Regions from separate parts of the Mechercharimyces mesophilus genome, predicted to be linked through region 1. Evidence: a T-box and tRNA genes for the amino acid it is inferred to sense, from the RefSeq annotation. Region 1 holds a T-box; the other holds one or more tRNA genes.

Region 1 (3,400 bases):
ATAGAAAGGGCATTCTTCTTCTGCTTCCAGTTGAATATCCATTCCGTCTATCTTCGTTTCAGACGGTGCCAACTCTTCCACTTGTGGCAAATGAATATCACGATCGAAAAGGGCTCCTACCTCATAAGCCAATCCCCACATCGACAGGCAATCTGCACGATTCGGGGTCAGACCCAATTCGAGAACCTGATCATCCAAGTCCAGCACCTGGCTAATCGGTGTTCCTACTTCGGCTGACGTTTCCGTCAGGACCAATATCCCCTCTTCTTTTCCTTTGGGAAGAAGTTTCTCTTGAAGGCCAATCTCTTTGGCGGAACAGATCATCCCACGGGATTCCACACCACGTAGCTTCGAACGCTTAATCTTCATTCCTCCGGGAAGACGCGCTCCCTCGATAGCAACGGGAACCAGTTGATTCGTAGCCACGTTAGGGGCGCCACAAACGATTTGCCGCAATTCCCCTTCACCTGTATTAACTTGACAAACACGCAGTTTATCCGCATTGGGATGAGATTCGACCGCTTCCACTCGTCCGAGAATGACACCAGTCAATCCTTGATCACGCACTTCGATTCCCTCTACTTCAATTCCGCCAAACGTACATTTATCTGCAACTTCAGAGGCAGTGATCCCTTCAAGATTGACGACCTCTTGTAACCATCGATAGGATACATTCATCTAACTCACTCCTTAAACTGATCGGAACTGGCGTAAGAATTGAAGATCATTGGTATAAAAATGACGAATATCATCCACGCCGTATTTCAGCATCGCTACCCGTTCCACACCAATACCGAAAGCAAAACCGGTGTAACGCTTATCATCATAACCACTGCTACGTAAGACATGGGGGTGGACCATCCCTGCACCCAGGATTTCAATCCAACCGGTTTCCTTACAGAGACGGCATCCATCGCCCGAACATTTCATACAACGAATGTCCACCTCTACACTGGGTTCCGTAAAAGGAAAATAGCTAGGGCGCAAACGAATGGCTTGATCCTCTCCAAACATCTGCTTCACGAAAGCGAGCAACGTTCCTTTAAGTTCGGTCATCGAAACCCCGCGATCAACGACCAATCCCTCAATCTGCATAAACTGATGAGAGTGAGTCGCATCATCATCGTCCCGGCGATATACCGTTCCCGGACAAATAATGCGGATGGGGACGTACCCTTCCTTTTCCCTCATCGTACGAATTTGCACAGGTGAGGTTTGCGTACGAAGTAGCAGATCATTCGTTAGGTAGAAAGTATCCTGCATATCACGTGCGGGATGATCTTTGGGCACATTAAGTGCTTCAAAGTTGTAATAATCCTGTTCCACTTCGGGCCCTTCTGCTACCTCAAAGCCCATTCCGATAAAAATATCTTCCACCTGCTCGATCACTGCAGTCAGTGGATGAATCCCGCCTAACGGTCTAGGAACCCCAGGCATCGTCACGTCTACTTTTTCTTGCTCCAGCCTATGTAGGAGCGCCTCTTCCTCCAATTTTTCTTCTTTCTCTTGGATAGCCAGTTCCATCTCCTGGCGCAATTGGTTAGCCAACTGTCCTACTTTGGGTCGTTCCTCCGCAGATAAGCTCCCCATTCCGCGTAAAACCTGTGTGATTTCCCCTTTCTTCCCTAAGATCTTCACACGCAATTCCTTCACTTGTTCCAACTCTTGCATGGACTCCAATGCTTCTAAGGTCGCTTGCCTAATCTGTTCTAAGCGCTCTTGCATCTGAAAACACTCCCTTCCTGTATAAATAAAAAAGACCCCTCATCCAAAAGGGACGAGAGACCGCGGTACCACCCTCATTGAACAGTAAGATCACACGTCTTCATAAAGGATCAACCCTCTATAAAATCGGCAGATTCCTACTACTCCTCTTCACACGCGTTAACGGGCGCACCCGGTACCCCTCTACTTCAACCTTCAAGGGGACGGCTCCAGAGGGAACTTCAATCGCCCATCTTCTTGGAGAGTGCTCCCAGTCTATGACACTCTCTCCCTGACAAGGATAAACGATCTACTTTTCTCTATCGTCACCGTTAGCCTTCAGTAAAATTCATTCTTCATTATAGCAAGCCCGCTCGTACGTTGCAAGAAGAAGGAGGCTCCTTTCTGTAGGAAACAGCTCACTTCGGTTCTCAAACGTTCTATTTTAATCAGTTCACCGGTCTATATAGGCTCTCATGACCATGAAAATTAACAAACTCTTTACCTTAAGATGAAGATCATCAGCCAAAGGAGAACATTCCATTAACCCCATTGTCGTAACCACTCATAAAGAAGAACGGCTGCTGAAATGGAGACATTGAGTGACTCAACAGGAGATTGCATCGGAATGCGCACGGTCAAATCACATAATTGGGTAAGGGTAGGATTCACCCCGTTACCTTCATTACCAAATAAGAAGGCAGTCTCGGATGGAAATGCAGCTTCAAAGCAGGTGGACGCTCCGGCAAGGTCCGTTCCCACTACGGTGATACCGCCTTTTTGCAAGCGAGGGATCACCTCATGCAGGTTACCACGGCAAATGGGTAGACGAAAAAGCGAACCCATCGCCGCCCGTACCACTTTGCTATTATAAAGATCTGTCGTTCCTTCACCCATCCACACTTCTTTTACACCCACTGCTTCTGCTGTGCGCAATAGCGTACCCAGATTCCCTGGGTCTTGGATTGCATCCAAAAGTATGGTGGGACCTCTTTCTTTAACAGCGATCGGCTCATCAGGAAGGGCAATCTCAGCCGCAATCCCTTGGGGTGTTTCTGTATCCGTCACCTGGCGAAAAAGCGAGCGGTCCAGTTGATAAATGGGGACATTTCCTTTCTCCCCCAAAAGTTGCTGCGCTTGCTCCAAGGAGTCTTCCCGCTCGCTATCCACCAGTAGCGAATTCACTCTCCATCCTGCATTTAACGCTTCCATGAGCAGATGGTCCCCTTCGATCAAGAGAGCCCCTTCCTTCCTTCTCCCTTTGGCTGTCTGTAACTTCCGCCAGCGTTTCACTTTATCATTTGTTTGCGAAGTAATGGTTTGTATACGCATAGGTTAGGCTTTCGCCTCCAACTTGCTCAAATCATTGTTATGTCCGATAACCACCAGCATATCGCCTAAACGAATCATATCGTCAGCCAACGGAGCAATATTAAAGCCTTTGCCACTGCGAATAGCCATCACGTTACAGCCAAACCGCGCCCGTATATCCAGCTCTTGCAGGGTTTTATTAGCAAAAAATTCATTCGCACGAATCTCCACAATACTATAATCGTCGGCCAACTCAATGTAGTCTAAGATATTGGGCGATATCAGATGATGCACCACACGGACTCCCATGTCGCGCTCTGGATAGACAACTTTATCCGCTCCGATCTTATACAATACCTTCCCATGAAGGTCGTTGCGTGCCTTT
Region 2 (3,400 bases), on a different contig from region 1:
GACCCCTTATAGATGATGAGGTAGATCGGTCTGAGGTGTAAGTGTAGCAATACGCTCAGCTGACAGATACGAATCGGTCGAGGGCTTACCCTAATCGTAAGCCTCGCTCCCTTGACTTGATACATGAAGTATTTACTTTTGAAGGTGGTAAGTTCACCTCTTTAATATGTAAAGGTGGTGAAAACATGGAACAGCATGAAATGCAAACGCCTCAATCTGGTGATCCTTCACAGAATGGTAAAGCGTTAACTTCTATGATTTTAGGGATCGTAGGTTTGATTTTTCAAGTCCTCTTCTTCCCAATTGCCCTTGTCTTAGGGATTGTTGGTTGGGTTTTAGCTATCCCTGGTCGTCGCTCTGAGAAGCGGGGTATGGGTACAGCGGGTCTTGCCATGGGGATTACAAATGTAATTATCAGCTTACTTCTTACAGTTTTTTGGATATTCGTAGGTGCAGCAATCTTCAGTGTAGTAGATTCACCTGAGTTCCAAGAGCAAATGGAAGAGATGGAACAGCTTGAAGAGTTTGAAACAGAATAATCTTCTAAAGATAATGCATCATTCTCTACTTCTGAACTGATTTTGAGTGATTACATAGCCTGGTGGCAATAGCGGAGGGGATCCACTCGTTCCCATACCGAACACGATCGTTAAGCCCTCCAGCGCCGATGGTACTTGGGACGCAGGTCCCTGGGAGAGTAGGTCGTCGCCAGGCTAATCTATATGGAGGGATACCAAAGTGGCCAAATGGGGCGGACTGTAAATCCGCTGGCTTCGCCTTCGCAGGTTCGAATCCTGCTCCCTCCACCACTTATATTTATTTGATAAAAGCCTTGACATGGTGGGATATATAAGATAAAATATAACTTGTCGGCTTTGATAGAAAGCTGTTGAAAGTCATCATTTTTCATGGAGAGGTGTCCGAGCTGGCCGAAGGAGCACGATTGGAAATCGTGTAGGCGGTGAACGCCGTCTCGAGGGTTCGAATCCCTCCCTCTCCGCCATAATAACTTAGCCATACTTATCTTTTCTCCAATATGTGGAGATAAGGTCCGGTAGCTCAGTCGGTAGAGCAGAGGACTGAAAATCCTCGTGTCGGCGGTTCGATTCCGTCCCGGACCACCATATTATGCTGGTGTAGCTCAACTGGTAGAGCAACTGACTTGTAATCAGTAGGTTGGGGGTTCAAGTCCTCTCACCAGCACCACCCAAAGGGGCGTAGTTTAATGGCAAAACTGAGGTCTCCAAAACCTCCGATGCGGGTTCGATTCCTGCCGCCCCTGCCATTATTTATTCTGTAGGATGTGTTCTTCCAGTTCGCGAAGCTCTGCTTGGCCTCGGTTGAGCCATTTTTTTTCGACTTTGGCATCCTTGACAGCAGGTTCTGTAAATTGATTGACCAGTCCGCTCCACATGCCGATGTCGGCATTGTCATCATTTCCGGTTTGAAAAAGATGACGCAGAATAAAGGGCTTTCCTAGACGGATTATTGTTTTTGGCTCTCCAACGCGCCCGTCGTTATGAGCATAGATAGGGATGCGTAAGTAAGCTTGATGAGCTTTGTATTCTTCCCAGTCGAGGGACTTATCATAGTAGCCATGCTCATATTGGTCACTGGGACTGAAAACGAAGTCCTTTTTCTTAAAAAGAGTATCCAGTTGGCCAAAAGAGTCTGTATGATTCTCAAGTGAAGAGTCCAATTCAATCATGAGATCTTGCCTCCTTTTCTCGATAATGTTATTATGGAATAGACGATGTGTTCTCATTCATCATGGCGGCATAGCCAAGTGGTAAGGCAGGGGTCTGCAAAACCCTTACCCCCGGTTCGAGTCCGGGTGTCGCCTCCAAAGAAACCAGAGATCGACCGCATTGCTTCGATATGAAGCAATGCGGTCGATTTTGATTTTAACAACAAAGTACCTTTTTCACTTATATTAACATCTATAGGGGTGTTTAATCGCTTTACATTGAACTTGGATCAGGTACGTGTTCTATTATTTGTCTTATCATAAAAAATATAAAATATATAGAATAGGAGGTCATGATAAGTTAGAATGGAAGGGTAGCATAAGTTTATCATAGTGAGGAATGGGGATGTGTATATGAAGAAGCTCTTTGCTATTATTCTTAGTTTGATATTATTGCTTTCCTTTCAAGGGTTGGATGCAGAAGCATCATCTACTGATTACTCTGCGAGTGAGAAAGTAAAGCTCATGAAAGAGAATGCTCCTTATATTTGGTTGGACAAAAATGAAAAGTATTTTCCCTCTTCTGTTGAATGGTCCTTTGACTACATGGAGCGCTATATCCCGGAAGGCAAGTCGAATTATTCAATTAAGTCAAAAGAGAACTTTTGTGATGACTGTACCTTGCCTTTTTTCTCTGGAGATTTGGAAACAGCGAAGATCTATGCCTTCTGGACGAATGTAGATGAGAACACCAATGATATTGCTTATTATGTTTGGTATCCCTATAACCGTGGGAAAACGCTAGACCAATTAAGTAGCTTTCAAAACTGGCCGATTATTGGGGGCTTATTTTCGGATTATGGCCACCACGTAGGGGATTGGGAGAAAACAACAGTCCGCTTGGTAGATGGTAAGTTGACGAAGATGCAATACAACTATCATTCTTGGAACAAGGTCTACGATAAAAGCGAGCTGGAGTTTTATCAAGGCCATCCGGTGGTTTATGTAGCTGATGGTTCTCATGGATCATGGCCGAGTGCAGGGAAGAATGTCTATTACAAAGCGAAAAAGTGGGGCATTACTTGGGCTACCTTATCGGATTATACGAGCAAAGGAACCTCATGGGAAACGTGGGAGTCAATTGAAGCATTTGATATCGACAATAAGGAAGTACTAGAGGGACGAGACAGTTGGCCTAACTGGATGAGTGGGGATGCGACAGCAACTTTTCCAGGGTTTGATCCTACTTCTCCATATGGAGGCGGAATAGATCGTTGGGGGAATGAAGGAGGCGATTCAGACCTCACAGGCCAATCTGTCTTAAACAGTGGGCCAACCGGACCGGATGAAAACTCCAACATGAAAGCAAGTGGAATGTAGAAGATTGTTACCCTGAGATAGCTTGCACACCTTCCAGCACGTTTTTGTGAAAGGGGGGTGTGCTTTCTTTCGCTTTTTAAATAATAAAATATTATGCCTATAAATTTATGCTTGACCTTTCCCTTCTATTCGTGATACTATATATCTTGTCGGCAGAAACAACAGCCTTTCGCCGAGGCTAGCATCATGAAGATCCCATGCGGATGTGGCGGAATTGGCAGACGCGCAAGATTCAGGTTCTTGTGGTCTTGATAGACCGTGGGGGTTCAAGTCCCTTCATCCGCACCACGACTACAATGAAAATAAACATGTGCCCTTAGCTCAGCTGGATAG

Evidence for each region. A T-box is a leader RNA that pairs with one kind of tRNA and senses whether it is charged. The one in region 1 lies ahead of pheS (phenylalanine--tRNA ligase subunit alpha), so its partner is inferred to be a tRNA-Phe.
Region 2: it has a tRNA-Phe gene. The T-box ahead of pheS (phenylalanine--tRNA ligase subunit alpha) is inferred to sense a tRNA for this amino acid. The anticodon was not compared.

The regions. Positions count from the first base shown of each region.
Region 1 covers NZ_JCBAPH010000004.1:160,801-164,200, reverse strand. The annotation lists gene pheT (phenylalanine--tRNA ligase subunit beta) at 1-678, opposite strand, end outside; gene pheS (phenylalanine--tRNA ligase subunit alpha) at 691-1,725, opposite strand; T-box leader at 1,771-2,040, opposite strand; gene AC6RGY_RS12140 (TrmH family RNA methyltransferase) at 2,248-3,036, opposite strand; gene AC6RGY_RS12135 (potassium channel family protein) at 3,040-3,400, opposite strand, start outside.
Region 2 covers NZ_JCBAPH010000007.1:193,987-197,386, reverse strand. The annotation lists partial or broken rRNA gene AC6RGY_RS15885 (23S ribosomal RNA) at 1-93, shown strand, start outside; gene AC6RGY_RS15880 (DUF4190 domain-containing protein) at 186-539, shown strand; rRNA gene rrf (5S ribosomal RNA) at 598-714, shown strand; tRNA gene AC6RGY_RS15870 (tRNA-Tyr) at 725-809, shown strand; tRNA gene AC6RGY_RS15865 (tRNA-Ser) at 911-1,003, shown strand; tRNA gene AC6RGY_RS15860 (tRNA-Phe) at 1,049-1,124, shown strand; tRNA gene AC6RGY_RS15855 (tRNA-Thr) at 1,131-1,206, shown strand; tRNA gene AC6RGY_RS15850 (tRNA-Trp) at 1,212-1,285, shown strand; gene AC6RGY_RS15845 (YugN family protein) at 1,286-1,708, opposite strand; tRNA gene AC6RGY_RS15840 (tRNA-Cys) at 1,773-1,846, shown strand; gene AC6RGY_RS15835 (Vps62-related protein) at 2,102-3,067, shown strand; tRNA gene AC6RGY_RS15830 (tRNA-Leu) at 3,267-3,355, shown strand; tRNA gene AC6RGY_RS15825 (tRNA-Arg) at 3,378-3,400, shown strand, end outside.